DNA from 3 places in the Streptomyces sp. NPDC021080 genome. Region 1 is predicted to be linked to each of the others. Evidence: riboswitches for the same ligand, from Rfam matches in the RefSeq annotation. Region 1 holds a riboswitch; each other region holds the start of a gene.
The links. Region 1 has a riboswitch for thiamine pyrophosphate ahead of thiO (glycine oxidase ThiO). Riboswitches for the same ligand answer to the same signal wherever they lie in the genome.
Positions count from the first base shown of each region.

Region 2: linked by a shared signal. The riboswitch ahead of ACH4S8_RS24855 (thiamine ABC transporter substrate binding subunit) and the one ahead of thiO (glycine oxidase ThiO) in region 1 are both predicted to bind thiamine pyrophosphate.
Region 3: linked by a shared signal. The riboswitch ahead of thiC (phosphomethylpyrimidine synthase ThiC) and the one ahead of thiO (glycine oxidase ThiO) in region 1 are both predicted to bind thiamine pyrophosphate.

Region 1 is NZ_JBIRQM010000007.1:222,162-227,535, forward strand. It holds gene thiE (thiamine phosphate synthase) at 1-62, opposite strand, end outside; gene ACH4S8_RS19250 (Rv2175c family DNA-binding protein) at 154-525, opposite strand; gene ACH4S8_RS19255 (NAD(P)/FAD-dependent oxidoreductase) at 590-1,828, opposite strand; gene ACH4S8_RS19260 (hypothetical protein) at 1,861-2,238, opposite strand; TPP riboswitch at 2,291-2,403, shown strand; gene thiO (glycine oxidase ThiO) at 2,401-3,567, shown strand; gene thiS (sulfur carrier protein ThiS) at 3,564-3,764, shown strand; gene ACH4S8_RS19275 (thiazole synthase) at 3,768-4,562, shown strand; gene pknB (Stk1 family PASTA domain-containing Ser/Thr kinase) at 4,928-5,374, shown strand, end outside.
Region 2 is NZ_JBIRQM010000010.1:121,040-126,413, reverse strand. It holds gene ACH4S8_RS24875 (hypothetical protein) at 1-63, opposite strand, end outside; gene ACH4S8_RS24870 (CPCC family cysteine-rich protein) at 552-884, shown strand; gene ACH4S8_RS24865 (DUF4262 domain-containing protein) at 1,102-1,644, opposite strand; gene rlmN (23S rRNA (adenine(2503)-C(2))-methyltransferase RlmN) at 1,961-3,067, shown strand; TPP riboswitch at 3,163-3,268, shown strand; gene ACH4S8_RS24855 (thiamine ABC transporter substrate binding subunit) at 3,393-4,451, shown strand; gene ACH4S8_RS24850 (ABC transporter permease) at 4,562-5,374, shown strand, end outside.
Region 3 is NZ_JBIRQM010000009.1:225,159-230,532, forward strand. It holds gene ACH4S8_RS23575 (IclR family transcriptional regulator) at 1-447, shown strand, start outside; gene ACH4S8_RS23580 (SsgA family sporulation/cell division regulator) at 549-986, shown strand; gene ACH4S8_RS23585 (YibE/F family protein) at 1,069-2,592, opposite strand; TPP riboswitch at 2,664-2,820, shown strand; gene thiC (phosphomethylpyrimidine synthase ThiC) at 2,813-4,633, shown strand; gene ACH4S8_RS23595 (VOC family protein) at 4,689-5,084, opposite strand; gene ACH4S8_RS23600 (LysR family transcriptional regulator) at 5,271-5,374, shown strand, end outside.

The DNA of each region.
Region 1 (5,374 bases):
CAGAGGTAGACGCGGGCGTCGGCGAGGCGGTCCCGCGCGGTCGTGGCGGCGGTCTCGGGCATGCGTGGGTCCCCCGTTGTCGGTGCGCGGGGAGCGCGGCGGCCGGGATGGTCCCGCCGCCGCGCTCCCCGTGCCGGACGGTCTCGAACTGGTTCAGACGGCGAGCGCCTGGGCGCGGCGCTTCACCTCCGTGCCGCGATTCTCGCTCAGGGCCTGCGCGGGGGTGCCGGGCAGGGTCGGGTCGGGGGTGAAGAGCCACTCCAGGGCCTCTTCGTCGGAGAAACCGTCGTCCCGCAGGAGGGTCAGGGTGCCGGCCAGGCCCTTGACCACCTTCTGCTCGGCCACGTCGATGAAATCGGCGGGGACGTGCAGCGCGCGGTTCTCACCACGGCGTACGGCGATCAGCTGGCCTTCCTTGACCAGCTGCCGGACGCGCGTCACCTCGACGCCGAGCTGTTCGGCGATGTCGGGGAGGGTGAGCCAGGCGGGGACGAGAGCATCGGTCTTTGCGTCAATCTCGGTCACGGGACAAGCCTGCCATCCCGGACCGACAGTCGGAAGCCGAGGGCGTCCGACCCGGTGCGAGGGATCAGGCCGTGGCGCCCTTCAGCGGCCTCGACGGGTCCGCGAGCAGCTCCGGGTCCATGATGGCACCCGCCTCGATCAGGCGGCGGCCCTGGGCGAGGTCCCTCGGGCGGCCCACCGCCAGGAGGGCGACGAGCCGCGTCTCGCGGAGCCAGCACACCGACCAGGAGGCGCCCGCGGGGTCGCCGCGCCACACCAGGGTGTCGGCGGGCGCGTGGTGGCCGACGTACTGCACGAAACGGCCGAACTGCTCGGACCAGAAGTACGGCACGGGGTCGTAGGCGGCGGGCGTCTGGCCGACGATGTTCAGGGCGACCGTGCGCGGGCCCTGGAGGGCGTTGTCCCAGTGGTGGACGAGCAGGCGTTCCTCGTAGCGTCCCGACGGGAAGGAGGCGCAGTCGCCGACCGCGTAGACGTCCGGCAGGGAGGTGCGCAGGTGGTCGTCGGCGACGATCTCCCGGTGGGCGCCGAGTTCGATGCCGGAGCCGGCGATCCAGGCGGTGGCGGGGCGCGCGCCGATCCCGACCACGACGGCGTCCGCGGGCACCCGGGAGCCGTCGTCCAGGATCACGGCGCCGGGCTCGACGCGCTCCACGCGCGCGTGGGTGCGCAGCGAGGCCCCGCTGTCCGCGTACCAGGCGGCCATCGGCGCGGCCACCTCGGCCGGCAGCGCCCCGGCGAGCGGCCGGTCGGCGGCCTCGACGACGGTGACGGCGCAGCCCGCCTCGCGCGCCGCCGTGGCGAACTCGGCGCCGATCCAGCCCGCGCCGACCACCACGATGTCGTGCTGCCGGGCGAGGACGGGACGCAGCCGGTCGGCGTCGTCCAGGGTGCGCAGCAGATGCACCCCGGGCACGCCCTCGGCGCCGGGGAGCCGGATCGGTTCGGCGCCGGTGGCGACGACCAGGACGTCGTACGGGACGGGTCCGCCGTCCGTGTCCAGTTCATGGTCGCCGGGGCGCACGCCGAGCGCCTCGCTGCCCAGTCTGAGGTCGATGTCCAGGGCCTCGAAGTCGACGTCGAAGGCGGAGCCCTCGGCCTTGCCCAGCAGGACGGCCTTGGACAGCGGCGGCCGGTCGTAGGGCTGATGCGGCTCCGCGCCGATCAGGGTGACGGTGCCCGGGAAGCCCTGCTCGCGCAGGGCGACCGCGGTCTGCACCCCGGCCATGCCCGCGCCCACCACCACGACCCGCCGTGCCGTGAGCCCGTGCGACTGGGACTGTGCCTGCGTCTGATCGCTCACCCGATCACCATAAGCACCTGACAACCCGTCAGTCAGCGGACGTGCTCGGTGACCTGTTCCACACGACCGGTCTCGCGCAGTTCCTCGACCACGCTCGTCCCGGCGCCGGGCCGCGACTCCCACGTCCAGGTCTCCTCCAGCCGCACCCGCCCGTCGGGCAGTTCCACGACGAGGGACACGCAGTGGCCCGACGCGGTGGTCCCGTCGTGCCCCAGCTGGACGTACCGGAAGTCGAGGCGGTCACCCTCGCGGGTGCCCACGAGGTGTCCTCGGACGACGTCGCCGCCCGCGTAGTCGGCCCAGACCACGCCGTCCCGTTCGTGGTACGCGAACCGGGTGCGGGTGCCCACCTGGCCCGGGGCCTGGTCGGCGACGGGGGCGAGGACGAGGCCGTCGAGCGGTCGCGCCATGGGCGGAGGCTCCCTTACTGAGACGGACGGGGGCGGGCTAGGGTGGCCAACGTAAAGCACTCGCGGGAGCCCGGACGCACCGGGCTGAGAGGGAGGCTGGACGGCCTCCGACCGTACGAACCTGATCCGGGTCATGCCGGCGAAGGGAGGGGCTGGACGCCCATGTCGTCTGCACGTTCGTCGGACGTCCTCGTCGTCGGGGGCGGGATCATCGGTCTGGTCACGGCCTGGCGGGCCGCGCAGCGCGGGCTCACCACCGCGCTCGTGGACCCCGGGCCGGGCGGCGGGGCCGCCCAGGTCGCGGCCGGGATGCTGGCCGCCGTCACCGAGCTGCACTTCGGCGAGGAGACCCTGCTGGGCCTCAACCTCGCCTCGGCGCGCCGCTATCCGGACTTCGCCGCCGAGCTCACCGAGGCGACCGGCCAGGACCTCGGCTACCGCCGGTCCGGCACGCTGGCCGTCGCGCTGGACGCCGACGACCGCGCCCATCTGCGGGAACTGCACGCGCTGCAGGTCCGTTCGGGGCTGGAGTCGGAGTGGCTGAGCGGCCGTGAGTGCCGCCGTCTGGAGCCGATGCTCGCGCCCGGCGTGCGCGGGGGTCTGCGGGTGGACGGCGACCACCGGATCGACCCGCGGCGCCTCGCCGCCGCCCTGGTCACCGCGTGCGAGCGGGCCGGGGTGACCGTGCACCGGACCTGGGCGGAGCGTCTGACCGTCGCGGGGGAGCGGGCCACCGGGATCGTGACCACGGACGGCACCGAACTCGGCGCGGACCGGGTGGTGCTCGCCGGTGGCAGCCTCAGCGGGCGTCTGGCGGGGATCCCGGACGACGCCGTGCCGCCGGTGCGCCCGGTCAAGGGGCAGGTGCTGCGGCTGACCGTGCCGCCGCGGTACGCGCCCTTCCTGAACCGCACCGTGCGGGCCGTGGTGCGCGGCAGCCACGTCTACCTGGTGCCGCGCGAGAACGGCGAGCTCGTGGTGGGCGCGACCAGCGAGGAGCTGGGCTGGGACACCACCGTGACGGCGGGCGGCGTGTACGAGCTGCTGCGCGACGCCCACGAGCTGGTCCCCGGGATCACGGAGCTGCCGCTCACGGAGACCCGCGCGGGGCTGCGCCCCGGCTCGCCCGACAACGCGCCGCTGCTCGGCCCGACCGCGCTGGACGGACTGCTGCTGGCCACCGGCCACCACCGCAACGGCGTGCTGCTGACGCCGGTGACCGGCGACGTGATGGCCCACGTCCTGACCACCGGCGAACTCCCCGCCGAAGCCCGCCCCTTCACCCCCCTGCGCTTCGGCGCCACGGCCCGCACGGAGCTGCACGTATGAACGTCGTCGTCAACGGGGAGCGCCGGCGGATCGCCGCGGGAACCGCTCTGGACGCGCTCGTCGCGACCCTCACCGCCTCGTCGTCCGGGGTGGCCGCCGCCCTGAACGAGACCGTCGTGCCGCGCGCGCAGTGGCCGTCCACCGCGCTCGCCGAGGGCGACCGCGTCGAAGTCCTCACCGCCGTCCAAGGAGGCTGACCCGTGGCAGACGATCCCTTCGTCCTCGGTGGTACGACCTACGCGTCCCGGCTGATCATGGGTACGGGCGGTGCACCCAGCCTCGACGTGCTGGAGCGCGCCCTGGTGGCGTCCGGCACGGAGCTGACGACGGTCGCGATGCGGCGCGTGGACGCGTCCGTGCACGGCTCGGTCCTGTCGGTGCTCGGCCGGCTGGGCATCCGCGTCCTGCCGAACACGGCCGGCTGCTACACCGCGGGCGAGGCCGTGCTGACGGCCCGTCTGGCGCGCGAGGCGCTGGGCACCGACCTGGTCAAGCTGGAGGTCATCGCCGACGAGCGCACCCTGCTGCCCGATCCGGTCGAGCTGCTCGACGCGGCGGAGACACTGGTCGACAACGGTTTCACCGTGCTGCCCTACACGAACGACGACCCGGTGCTGGCGCGGAAGCTGGAGGACGTCGGCTGTGCGGCGATCATGCCGCTCGGCTCGCCCATCGGGTCCGGGCTAGGCATCCGCAACCCGCACAACTTCGAGCTGATCGTCGAGCGCGCGGGGGTGCCGGTGATCCTGGACGCGGGGGCGGGTACGGCGTCGGACGCCGCGCTCGCGATGGAGCTGGGGTGTGCGGGAGTGATGCTCGCCTCCGCGGTGACGCGGGCGCAGGAACCCGTGCTGATGGCGGAGGCCATGCGGCACGCGGTGGAGGCGGGGCGTCTGGCGCGGCGGGCGGGGCGCATCCCCCGGCGGCATTTCGCCACGGCGTCCTCTCCCGTGGAGGGCAGGGCGGCGCTGGACCCCGAACGCCCGGCGTTCTGACCGCCGGGCCGCCGACGTCGGTTTCCGGCCGGACGGGCCGCCGGGCCGGAGGCGGGCGCGCGCCGCGACGGCGGGCGGCCGGGGCCGAGACGTCCACGCGCCCCCGCGTGCGCCCCGTATGACGTGCGCTTCGTGTCGTGGGACGGGCCACGAGGGGGGCCGGCCGGCGCCGCCGGCCGGGGCCCCTGCCGCGTCGTCGCAGGTTGTCGTGTTGTGGCCTTGCGGTGACAGACAGGGCGTGATCGGACATCTGTGCGACGAACGAGTCTTCGCACGTGCGGCGCGCGTCACAGCTCGGCTGCAGTCGGGCGCCTGTATCGGCCGAACGGGGCGCCGTGACAGTGGCGGCTCGTAGACTCACCTGCGTGGATACGACCCTTCAGGACCCGCTTGTCGGACACGTGCTCGACGGCCGGTATCGCGTCGAGGCACGGATCGCGGTCGGCGGGATGGCCACGGTCTACAGGGCCTTGGACACCCGCCTCGACCGTGTGCTCGCGCTCAAGGTGATGCACCCGACGCTGGCCGCGGACGCCTCGTTCGTCGAGCGGTTCATCCGCGAGGCCAAGTCGGTGGCCCGGCTGGCGCACCCCAATGTGGTGCAGGTCTTCGACCAGGGGACGGACGGGTCGTACGTCTATCTGGCCATGGAGTACATCGCCGGGTGCACCCTGCGCGACGTGCTGCGCGAGCGCGGCGCCCTGCAGCCGCGGGCCGCGCTCGACATCCTGGAGCCGGTGCTCGCCGCGCTCGGCGCGGCCCACCGCGCCGGGTTCGTGCACCGCGACATGAAGCCGGAGAACGTCCTCATA
Region 2 (5,374 bases), on a different contig from region 1:
AAGGGCGGAGGAGAGGGTGCCTGCGACGGCGCCTATGCGCTTGAGGCGGCGGTTCTTGATCACGCGATTCCTTCTGTGGATCGTGCCCAACTAGGCTTGTACAGCGAGGTGTTGACAAGCCAAGAGGCTAGCCACGACGGATGTGTCGATCAAGCACCTGTTCGATATGGTCACTTGACCGAGAGGGGGAACGCCACCTGACGGAGGCGTCCCCCGCGCGCTCGGGACTGCGAACGTGAAGGACGCAAACCTCTTGGTTCCACGCCTGCCGGGTGCTCCCGGTCAAGTTCCGCCGGACGGGACCTGGTTGGCGCCTCACCTCGGAGGCCGGAGGAACGACGCCGGTCCGGAGTACCCCCGACACCTCGGCAGCCGCAACAACCTCGCCGCCGTAGTGGCGTAGCGAGTGCGGGCCCGGGTGGAGAACGGCAACACGCTGATGGGCCGGTCGGCCCCGGGACGTCAGGCGGACACGGGCCGGCGGCTCTCCAGGTTTGTGCGACAGGGGTCCCGAGTGTTCTGAGCACCGATGCGGCAGTGACAATGCCGCCATGCTGGAACCCTTCATGAACGTTGTCGGTGGACCCGAAGACGGGCCGTACCGGTGCCCCTGTTGCGGCTACCTCACCCTGGGGCAACGAGGGGGCTTCGAGATCTGCCACGTCTGTTTTTGGGAGGACGACGGTCAGGACGAGCACGATGCCGATGAGGTCCGAGGTGGCCCGAACGGTTCGCTGAGCTTGACCAGGGCTCGGGAGACCTTTCGAACCGTCGGAGCTTGTGACCCCCGATTCACCCAGTCGGTTCGTGACCCGATCCCGGAAGAGCGTCCGGACAGCGGCCGGAGCTACGGCACCGGGACTCTGAAAAGCGCGTGGGAGTGATCTGCCCGTGCCCCTGCCGTGCCCGTTCGGTCGGGAAACAGCGGGGAGCCGCGGTCGCCGACGGACAACGCCCACGAGAACGGCTCCTGACCGAGTTACCTGGTCAGGAGCCGTTCACCTGCGGTGGGTGTGGGATCTGAACCCGCGGCGACTCGCGCCGCGACGGTTTTCAGGATCGCTCGAGCGGGTCGGCCCGACCATGGAGATTCCATCGACCTCACGTGATTTCGGTCCACGGGCCGGTGGTCTCCTCCTTTGGAATCCAGAGCAGTGGTTGCCCCGTGCGGCAGCGCTCGTCCGCTCCCTCTTCCCAAGGGAAGCGCCCGGCCTTGTCCGGCCAGAACAGCTGCGTGATCGGCAGCGGCGGGGTCTGGTAGAAGTCGATGCCTGCGCCGAAGAAGTCGTGGTACCAGCTGGGATGTACGGGCCGAATGGCCACGTCGTAGCCGTTGAGGACGTCTCCCCGGCGCTGGTCGGGCTCGAGCGGGTTGCCGTCACGTATCGCTGCCCCAGCGGCGTTCACCACGCGCATCGCGGTCTGCGACGGCAGGCCGAACACGCTTACCTCGGGACTGCGCAGTGTGTGCCAGAGACCGATGGAGTAGCCCCAGTCGCCGGGGGCGTCACCGCCGGCCACGCCCATGACGTGCCAGCCGAAGTCCGCGACGCTCTTGGCTGTGCGGCTGTCGCGTTCCTCCGACACGGGGCCGCCCCATTCCGTCGGGGCGCAGAGGAGGCAGAAGCAAGAGGCGTCGTCCATCCGAGGAGAATATGCCTGCTCGGACAGGAGGCCGTTTCCCGGGACAGGCGTACGGCAGCGAAGCACCGCAACCCCGGCAGCCGCCCCCGACCGGTAGCGTCCCTCCGGGGCTGTCGTGCTGCGCCATGGGGAGTCCGCGGACGATGTGGTGAGGGAGCGCATTGATCTTTGAGCGCACGTGGCGCGGACAGCGACCGCTGGGCCGTCTCTGGGCCGTGAAGCGTTGACCGACGGTGACAGGGGACGCCGGAGGGTGACAGGTCCCTCGTCCATCTGACCTGGGCGGGGTCAAACGATCTGCGACACTGGTAACGCCATGCCTAAGCCCGGAGAACTCACCTTTGTCGCGCCGCGCGGAGCCAAGAAGCCGCCGCGGCACCTCGCCGATCTCACGCCCGCCGAGCGCAAAGAGGCGGTTGCCGCGATCGGTGAGAAGCCGTTTCGTGCCAAGCAGCTCTCGCAGCACTACTTCGCCCGGTACGCGCACGACCCCGCCGAGTGGACGGACATCCCGGCCGCCTCGCGCGGCAAGCTCCAGGAAGCGCTGCTTCCCGAGCTGATGACGGTCGTCCGGCACCTGTCGACCGACCAGGACACCACCCGCAAGACCCTGTGGCGGCTCTTCGACGGCACGCTCGTCGAGTCCGTGCTGATGCGCTACCCGGACCGGGTGACCATGTGCATCAGCTCGCAGGCCGGCTGCGGGATGAACTGCCCGTTCTGCGCCACCGGACAGGCCGGCCTCGACCGGAACCTGTCGACCGGCGAGATCGTGCACCAGATCGTCGACGGAATGCGGGCGCTGCGTGACGGCGAGATCCCCGGGGGGCCGGCGCGGCTGAGCAACATCGTCTTCATGGGAATGGGCGAGCCGCTCGCCAACTACAAGCGCGTGGTCGGGGCGATCCGGGCCCTGACCGACCCCGAGCCGGACGGCCTCGGGCTCTCGCAGCGCGGTATCACGGTGTCGACGGTCGGGCTGGTCCCCGCCATCAACCGGTTCTCGGACGAGGGCTTCAAGTGCCGGCTCGCGATCTCCCTGCACGCCCCGGACGACGAGCTGCGCGACACCCTCGTCCCCGTGAACACGCGGTGGAAGGTGCGCGAGGTGCTGGACGCGGGCTGGGGGTACGCGGACAGGTCAGGGCGGCGTCTGTCCATCGAGTACGCCCTGATCCGCGACATCAACGACCAGGCGTGGCGTGGTGACCGTCTCGGGCGGATGCTCAAGGGCAAGCCCGTGCATGTCAACCTCATCCCGCTGAACCCGACCCCGGGCTCGAAGTGGACCGCGTCGCGGCCCGAGGACGAGAAGGCGTTCGTCGAGGCGATCGCGGCCCACGGTGTCACGGTGACCGTCCGGGACACCCGGGGCCAGGAGATCGACGGAGCGTGTGGTCAGCTCGCCGCGACCGAGCGGTAGTCTGAACCGAGCCGGGCCGTCGTCCATCGCGTGGTCCGGCGGCACCATCGCCGGACATGGACATGGACCGGCATCTTTCACCGTCCGACATCTTCATATTCCGACAGGGGAGCGCCACAGCGCTGAGAGTGCGGGACAGACCGCAGACCCTCTGAACCTTGCCCAGGTCATTCTGGGTAGGAAGTTCGGTCCTTACTCAAGCTGTTGCGCCCTGCCCGGGAACCGTCAGAGGTCCCGGGCAGGGCCGCGTCTCTTCCTGGTCACCCAGGAGGAATCAGTGAGCATCACCACCACCACGACCGGCAGCGGCAGACGGTTCGCGGCCATGGCCGTCGGCCTCGGCCTCGTCGCGCTGCCCGCACTGTCCGCGTGCGGCTCGTCCGGCGCCGCCGGCTCGGGCGACTCGAAGACGATCACGCTCGTCAGCCACGACTCGTGGCTCGTGTCGAAGAACGTGCTGGCGGACTTCGAGAAGCGGTCCGGCTACAAGGTCCGCGTCCTCAAGGACGGCGACGCCGGGCAGGCCGTGAACAAGGCCGTCCTGACCAAGGACAACCCCCAGGGCGACGTGTTCTTCGGCGTCGACAACACCCTGCTCTCCCGCGCGCTCGACAACGGGCTCTTCCAGCCGTACACGGCCAAGGGAGCGGACCAGGTCCTGCCCCCGTACCGGACCGACCAGGCCAAGCACCGGGTCACGCCCGTCGACACGGGTGACATCTGCGTCAACTACGACAAGGCCTGGTTCGACAAGCACAAGATCGCGCCGCCGCGGTCCTTCGACGACCTGGTCAAGCCCGCGTACAAGAACCTCCTCGTCACCGAGAACGCCGCCACCTCCTCGCCCGGCCTCGGCTTCCTGCTCGGGTCCGCCGCGCACTACGGCGACCAGAACTGGCAGGGCTACTGGAAGAAGCTCAAGGCCAACGGCGTCAAGGTCGTGGACGGCTGGGAGCAGGCCTACAACGAGGAGTTCTCGGGGTCCGCCGGCGGCAAGAAGGCCAAGGCCGACCGGCCGCTCGTCGTCTCGTACGCCTCCTCGCCGCCCGCCGAGGTCATCTACGGCGACCCCAAGCCCGCCACGGCCCCCACCGGGGTCGCGGACGGCACCTGCTTCCGGCAGGTGGAGTACGCGGGTCTGCTCAGCCACGCCAAGAACGCCAAGGGCGGCAAGGCGTTCCTGGACTTCCTGCTCACCAAGGAGTTCCAGGAGGACATGCCGCTCAACATGTTCGTCTACCCGGTGCGTGAGGGTGCGCGGGTGCCGGCCGAGTTCACGCGGTTCGGTCCGCAGGCCAAGGACCCCGAGACCATGGCGCCCGCGAAGATCGCCGCCGACCGCGACCAGTGGGTCAAGTCGTGGACCTCGCTCGTACTGAAGTAGCCGACAGGCCCGAGGCGGCCGACGGGGCCGGTGGAACAGGAGAGGCCGGCCCCGCGGACGCGGCCTCGCGCCGCGCGCGCCGCCGAGGGAACGCGGCGCGGTTCGCCCTGATGGCGCTGCCCGTCGCGTTCTTCGCGGTGTTCTTCGCCTACCCCGTCGCCGCGATCGTCTCGCGCGGGCTCCACGGGGACGGCGGCTGGCAGCTCGGCCGGATCTGGGACGTCGCGACCCGGTCCGACATCCGGCACGTGCTGTGGTTCACCACCTGGCAGGCGCTCGCCTCGACGGCGCTCACGCTGCTGGTCGCGCTCCCCGGCGCGTATGTCTTCGCGCGCTTCGACTTCCGGGGAAAACAGATCCTCCGGGCCGTGGTGACGGTGCCCTTCGTGCTGCCGACCGTGGTCGTCGGCACCGCGTTCCTCGCGCTGGTCGGCCGGGGCGGGCTGCTCGACGACCTGTGGGGCCTGCGCCTGGACACCACGGTGTGGGCGATCCTGCTCGCGCACGTCTTCTTCAACTACGCGGTCGTGGTGCGGACCGTCGGCGGGCTCTGGTCGCAGCTCGACCCGCGTCAGGAGGAGGCCGCGCGCATGCTCGGGGCCTCGCGCCTCGCGGCCTGGCGCAGGGTGACGCTGCCCGCGCTCGGGCCCGCCGTGGCCGCCGCCGCTCTCATGGTCTTCCTCTTCACCTTCACCTCGTTCGGTGTGGTGCAGATCCTCGGCGGCCCCACCTTCTCGACCCTGGAGGTCGAGATCTACCGGCAGACCTCCGAGATCTTCGACCTCACGACGGCGGCGGTGCTGACGATCGTCCAGTTCGTGGCGGTCGGCGCGATCCTCGCCGTGCACGCGGCGACCGTGCGCCGACGGGAGACCGTCCTGCGCCTGGTCGCCCCCGACACCACCGCGCGCCGGCCGCGCGGC
Region 3 (5,374 bases), on a different contig from region 1:
GCGGTCTACCGCGAGGGCGAGATCGAGGTCATGCATGTCGCCGACACGCTCGCGAACCCCGCGGTCCAGGAGTGGGCCGACTTCCGCGAGACCGGGCACGCCCATGCGGTCGGCCAGTGTCTGCTGGCCCAGCTGGACGACAAGTCCCGGCGTGACCACCTCGACCGCTACCCGGTGCGGTCGCTCACCCCGTACACGGTGCGTGACAAGGACCGTCTGCTGAGGCGCCTGGAACGGACGGGGCGGATGGAGCCGGTGATCGAGCGGCAGGAGTACGCGCTGGGCACGGTCTGTGCCGCGATCCCGGTCACCGCGGGCAGTTCGGCCGCGGCGGTGGCCTTCTCCCTCCCGTCCCACCAGGGTGAGCGGCTGATGCCCGTGGCGCGGAGGCTGCAGAGCGAGGTCGGCGGACTGCTAACAACACTCGCCATCTCTATCAGTATCTGAAAACTCACTCCTTGTAATGCGACATGTACGTTGAGCAATATTTCCAGCAGTGTCAGGTGGGACGACTCCTGGCCAGTCGACGGCAAACGACGGGGTAGGCGATGCGCGAGTCGGTACAGGCAGAGGTCATGATGAGCTTCCTCGTGTCCGAGGAGCTCTCCTTTCGCATTCCTGTCGAGCTGCGCTACGAGACCTGTGATCCGTATGCCGTGCGGCTGACCTTCCACTTGCCCGGCGACGCGCCTGTGACCTGGGTGTTCGGGCGAGAACTGCTGATCGACGGGGTGGGCAGGCCCTGTGGTGACGGCGATGTGCACATCGCTCCGGCCGAACCGGAGGCGCTCGGCGAGGTGCTGATCCGGCTTCAGGTCGGCGGCGATCACGCGCTGTTCCGGTCCGGGACCGCGCCGCTCGTCGCGTTCCTCGACCGGACGGACCGGCTCGTTCCGCTCGGGCAGGAACGCTCCCTCGAGGGTTTCGACACGTCCCTCGACGCCGTGCTCGACCGCATTCTCACGGAGGAGCAGAGCGCGGGCTGAAGCCTCGGCGGCCGGGAGCGGAGTAACGCTTCCTCACAAGGGCCGCCGGTGCAGGACGGTTTCAAGGTTTCTGCGGGACGGGTCAGTGCTTGCGGCGACGTCCCTTCCCGCTCCGGGCCGGCGTCCCGGCGGCCGCGGGCTGAGCGGGGACGGCCGTGCCGCCCACGCGGTCCGCGGCGACCACCAGGGCGGCCAGCGCGGTCGTCACCGGCACCGCGGCGACCAGACCGATCGACCCGACCAGCGTGCGCACGATCTCCTCGGCGACCAGTTCGCTGTTGGCGACCGTGCCCACGCTGCTCTGCGCGATCGAGAAGAGCAGCAGCAGCGGCAGTGCGGCGCCCGCGTAGGCCAGGACGAGCGTGTTGACGACCGACGCGATGTGGTCGCGGCCGATCCGGATGCCCGCGCGGTACAGACCGCGCCGGCCCATCGTGGGGTTCGCCTCGTGCAGTTCCCAGACAGCGGACGTCTGCGTCACCGTCACGTCGTCCAGGACACCCAGCGAACCGATGATGACGCCGGCCAGCAGGAGGCCGCTCATGTCGATGGACGGGTACAGACCGTGGATCAGGCCGGTGCTGTCGTCGGTGTTGCCGGTCAGTACGGCCCAGTCGATGAAGACCGAGCCGAGGAGGCCGATCAGCACCAGCGAGAGCAGGGTGCCGACCACCGCCACGGAGGTACGGGCCGACAGACCGTGACACATGTAGAGCGCGATCAGCATGATCGCGCTGGACCCGACAACGGCCACCAGCAGCGGGTTCGAGCCCTGCAGGATCGCGGGCAGGATGAAGAAGTTGAGGATCAGGAAGCTGATGGCCAGGGCGACCAGTGCCATGACACCGCGCATGCGGCCGATCACCACGACGACCACCGCGAAGATCACGGAGAGCAGCGTCAGGGGCAGCTTCCGGTTGGCGTCCGTCACCGAGTACTGCAGGTCCTTGGGGGCGGAGGGCTCGTACGCGACGACGACCTTCTCGCTCTGGTGCAACTGCCGTGACTGATCAGGCTGAACGATCTCGGTGAAGGTGCGGCCCTTGTCCTTTCCGGTGTCGATCCGGACCGTCGCCTTCTTGCATTCCCCCGTCGTCCCGCGCCGGGCGGAGGAACCCCCGGCGGCGGAGCCGGCGGCCGTCGCGGACCCCGAGGAGGCGTTGACGGACTTGCAGTCCACCTGGTCGATCTTCGTGACCGTCGCCTGCTGGGTCTGCCGGTCGAAGCCGACACCGGTGCGCTCGTGGGCAGGAGCGCCGCCGGGCCACAGCACCACGAGACCCACCGCGACCGCGGCCGCGAAGGGGATCAGTACCGCGGCGATGACCTTGCGCAGATGCTTGGAGACCGGCGCGGCGGGACCGTGGCTGTGGGAATGTCCGTGCCCACCGCTCGCGGGCTCGTCGCGCCCGCGCCGGGGACCCGGCCCGTGCCCGTCGTCGAAGCCGAGGTGATCACTGCCCGGTCCATGCCCGTGCCCGTGCCCGTGCCCGTGCTCGTGCTCATGTCCAGGGCCGTGGCCGGAGCCATGCCCGCGGCCGCCGTCGGAGCCGGGGCGCCGCGGTGGCTCGGACGAGGGGAACGGGTGCTGCCGGGTCGTCGTCACCGCCCGATCATCGCAAGAACGTCAAGGGCCCCCTGTTCACCGCGCCAGACATGACGCTAGCGTGGAGGCACCTTTGCACACGCGGGAGCTCGGAGCACCGGGCTGAGAGGGCGCTGACCTCCGTCTTCGCGATGTTTCACATGAAACATCGGCGATCGGAAGCCGCTGCGTCGACCGCTGAACCTGTTACCGGGTAATGCCGGCGTAGGGAGTAGGTCTCATGACCGACAAGGATGTACGCACGCCTGCCTCCAGCCGGACGGACGGGGCTTCCCCGCCGTTCGCGAACGGCGGGGACGGAAAGTCCATCGGCTGGCACAAGGCCTATGTCGGGGGTACGCGCCCCGATCTGCGGGTGCCGGTCCGCCAGGTGCACCTCACCAACGGGCAGTCCGTGACGCTGTACGACACCTCCGGCCCGTACACCGATCCGACGATCGACACCGATGTGCGCCGGGGGCTGGCGCCGCTGCGCGAGAGCTGGATCATCGCCCGTGGGGACACCGAGGAGTACACGGGCCGCCCTGTCCGTCCCGAGGACGACGGGATCAAGCACACGTCCCCGCGTGGAGGACTGCGCAACCTCGACGCGGTCTTCCCCGGCCGGCCGCGCCAGCCGCGCCGGGGGCGCCCCGGACAGGCGGTCACCCAGCTCGCCTACGCGCGGCGCGGTGAGATCACGCCCGAGATGGAGTTCGTGGCGGTCCGGGAGAACGTCGATCCCGAGGTCGTACGGGAGGAGATCGCCGCAGGCCGGGCGGTCCTGCCCGTGAACGTCAACCATCCGGAGATCGAGCCGATGATCATCGGCAAGCGGTTCCTCGTGAAGGTCAACGCCAACATCGGCAATTCCGCGGTCACTTCCTCCATCGAGGAGGAGGTCGAGAAGATGACCTGGGCGACCCGCTGGGGCGCCGACACGGTCATGGACCTGTCCACCGGGCGCAACATCCACACCACGCGGGAATGGGTGCTGCGCAACTCCCCCGTACCCATCGGCACCGTGCCGCTCTATCAGGCACTGGAGAAGGTCGACGGTCGTGCCGAGGAACTGACCTGGGAGATCTACAAGGACACCGTCATCGAGCAGGCCGAGCAGGGCGTGGACTACATGACGGTCCACGCGGGGGTGCGCCTGGCGTATGTGCCGCTCACCGCGAACCGCAAGACCGGCATCGTCTCGCGCGGCGGCTCGATCATGGCCGCCTGGTGCCTCGCGCACCACAAGGAGTCGTTCCTGTACGAGAACTTCGAGGAGCTCTGCGAGATCCTCGCCGCGTACGACGTCACCTACTCGCTCGGCGACGGGCTGCGGCCGGGTTCCATCGCGGACGCCAACGACGCCGCGCAGTTCGCGGAGTTGAGGACGCTCGGGGAACTCAACAAGGTCGCGAAGCGTTTTCAGGTACAGACGATGATCGAAGGCCCGGGGCACGTCCCGATGCACAAGATCAAGGAGAACATCGACCTTCAGCAGGAGATCTGTGATGAAGCTCCGTTCTATACCCTCGGCCCGCTGACGACGGACGTCGCGCCGGCGTACGACCACATCACCTCCGGCATCGGTGCCGCGATGATCGCCTGGTGGGGCACGGCCATGCTCTGCTACGTCACGCCCAAGGAGCACCTGGGCCTGCCCGACCGTGACGACGTCAAGACCGGCGTCATCACCTACAAGATCGCGGCCCATGCCGCCGACCTCGCCAAGGGGCACCCGGGTGCGCAGGAATGGGACGACGCGCTCTCCGACGCCCGCTTCGAGTTCCGGTGGGAGGACCAGTTCAACCTGGCCCTCGATCCGGACACGGCGCGGGAGTTCCACGACCGGACGCTGCCGGCCGAGCCCGCCAAGACGGCCCACTTCTGTTCCATGTGCGGGCCGAAGTTCTGCTCGATGAAGATCAGCCAGAACATCAACGAACGGTTCGGCGGTGACGTGGCCGAGGGAGCCTCGGCCGAGGAGATCTCCGCGGGCATGCTGCAGAAGTCCCGGGAGTTCGCGGAGGCGGGCAACCGCGTGTACCTGCCGCTGGCCGACTGAGCCGCTCCACGAGGACGCGGTCCGGGGGTGCCCCCGGACCGCGTCCTCGGCAGGCTCACGGTGTGACGTCCTCGGGGTACCAGCGCAGCTCGACGGTGTTGCCGTCCGGGTCCTGGACGTAGACCGAGGTGGCGCTGCCCCGCGCACCGAAGCGTTTCACCGGCCCCTCGAGCACGGTGAAGGATCCCGACGCGATGACCTGGTCCCAGTCCAGCGGTTCCACGGTGAGACAGATGTGGTCGACGTTGGACCCCTCAGGGGCATGGGCGACCAGGTCGATGATGGTTTCCGCGGTGACCCTCACCGACGGGAACGGGGCCTGGCCGCGCCGCCACGCGTCGACGCGTACGGGTTCCAGGCCGAGAAGGCCGATGTAGAACTCCAGGGACCGCTCGACGTCCTCGACGTTGAGGACCAGGTGGTCGAAGGCCTTCACGCGCAGGGTGGTCATGTCGTCTCCAGGGCGACGGCGTGGCGGAGCCACGCGCTGGACAGGGCGGGTCGATCTCGTCGGCACGGCCGGGCTCGGTTCTTTTCCCGAAGCCCGGTGGACGCCTCTACGATCCGCCGCGGGACGGATGCCATCAAGGCAAGATCGCTACACGACTGTTGAGCCAGATTTAACGCCGGGGGATTCATGCTGGAGCGACTGGAGACCGAGGCCTTTCTGACGCTGGCCGAGGAACTGCACTTCGGCCGGACCGCCACACGGCTGCGGATCACGACCGGGAGGGTCAGTCA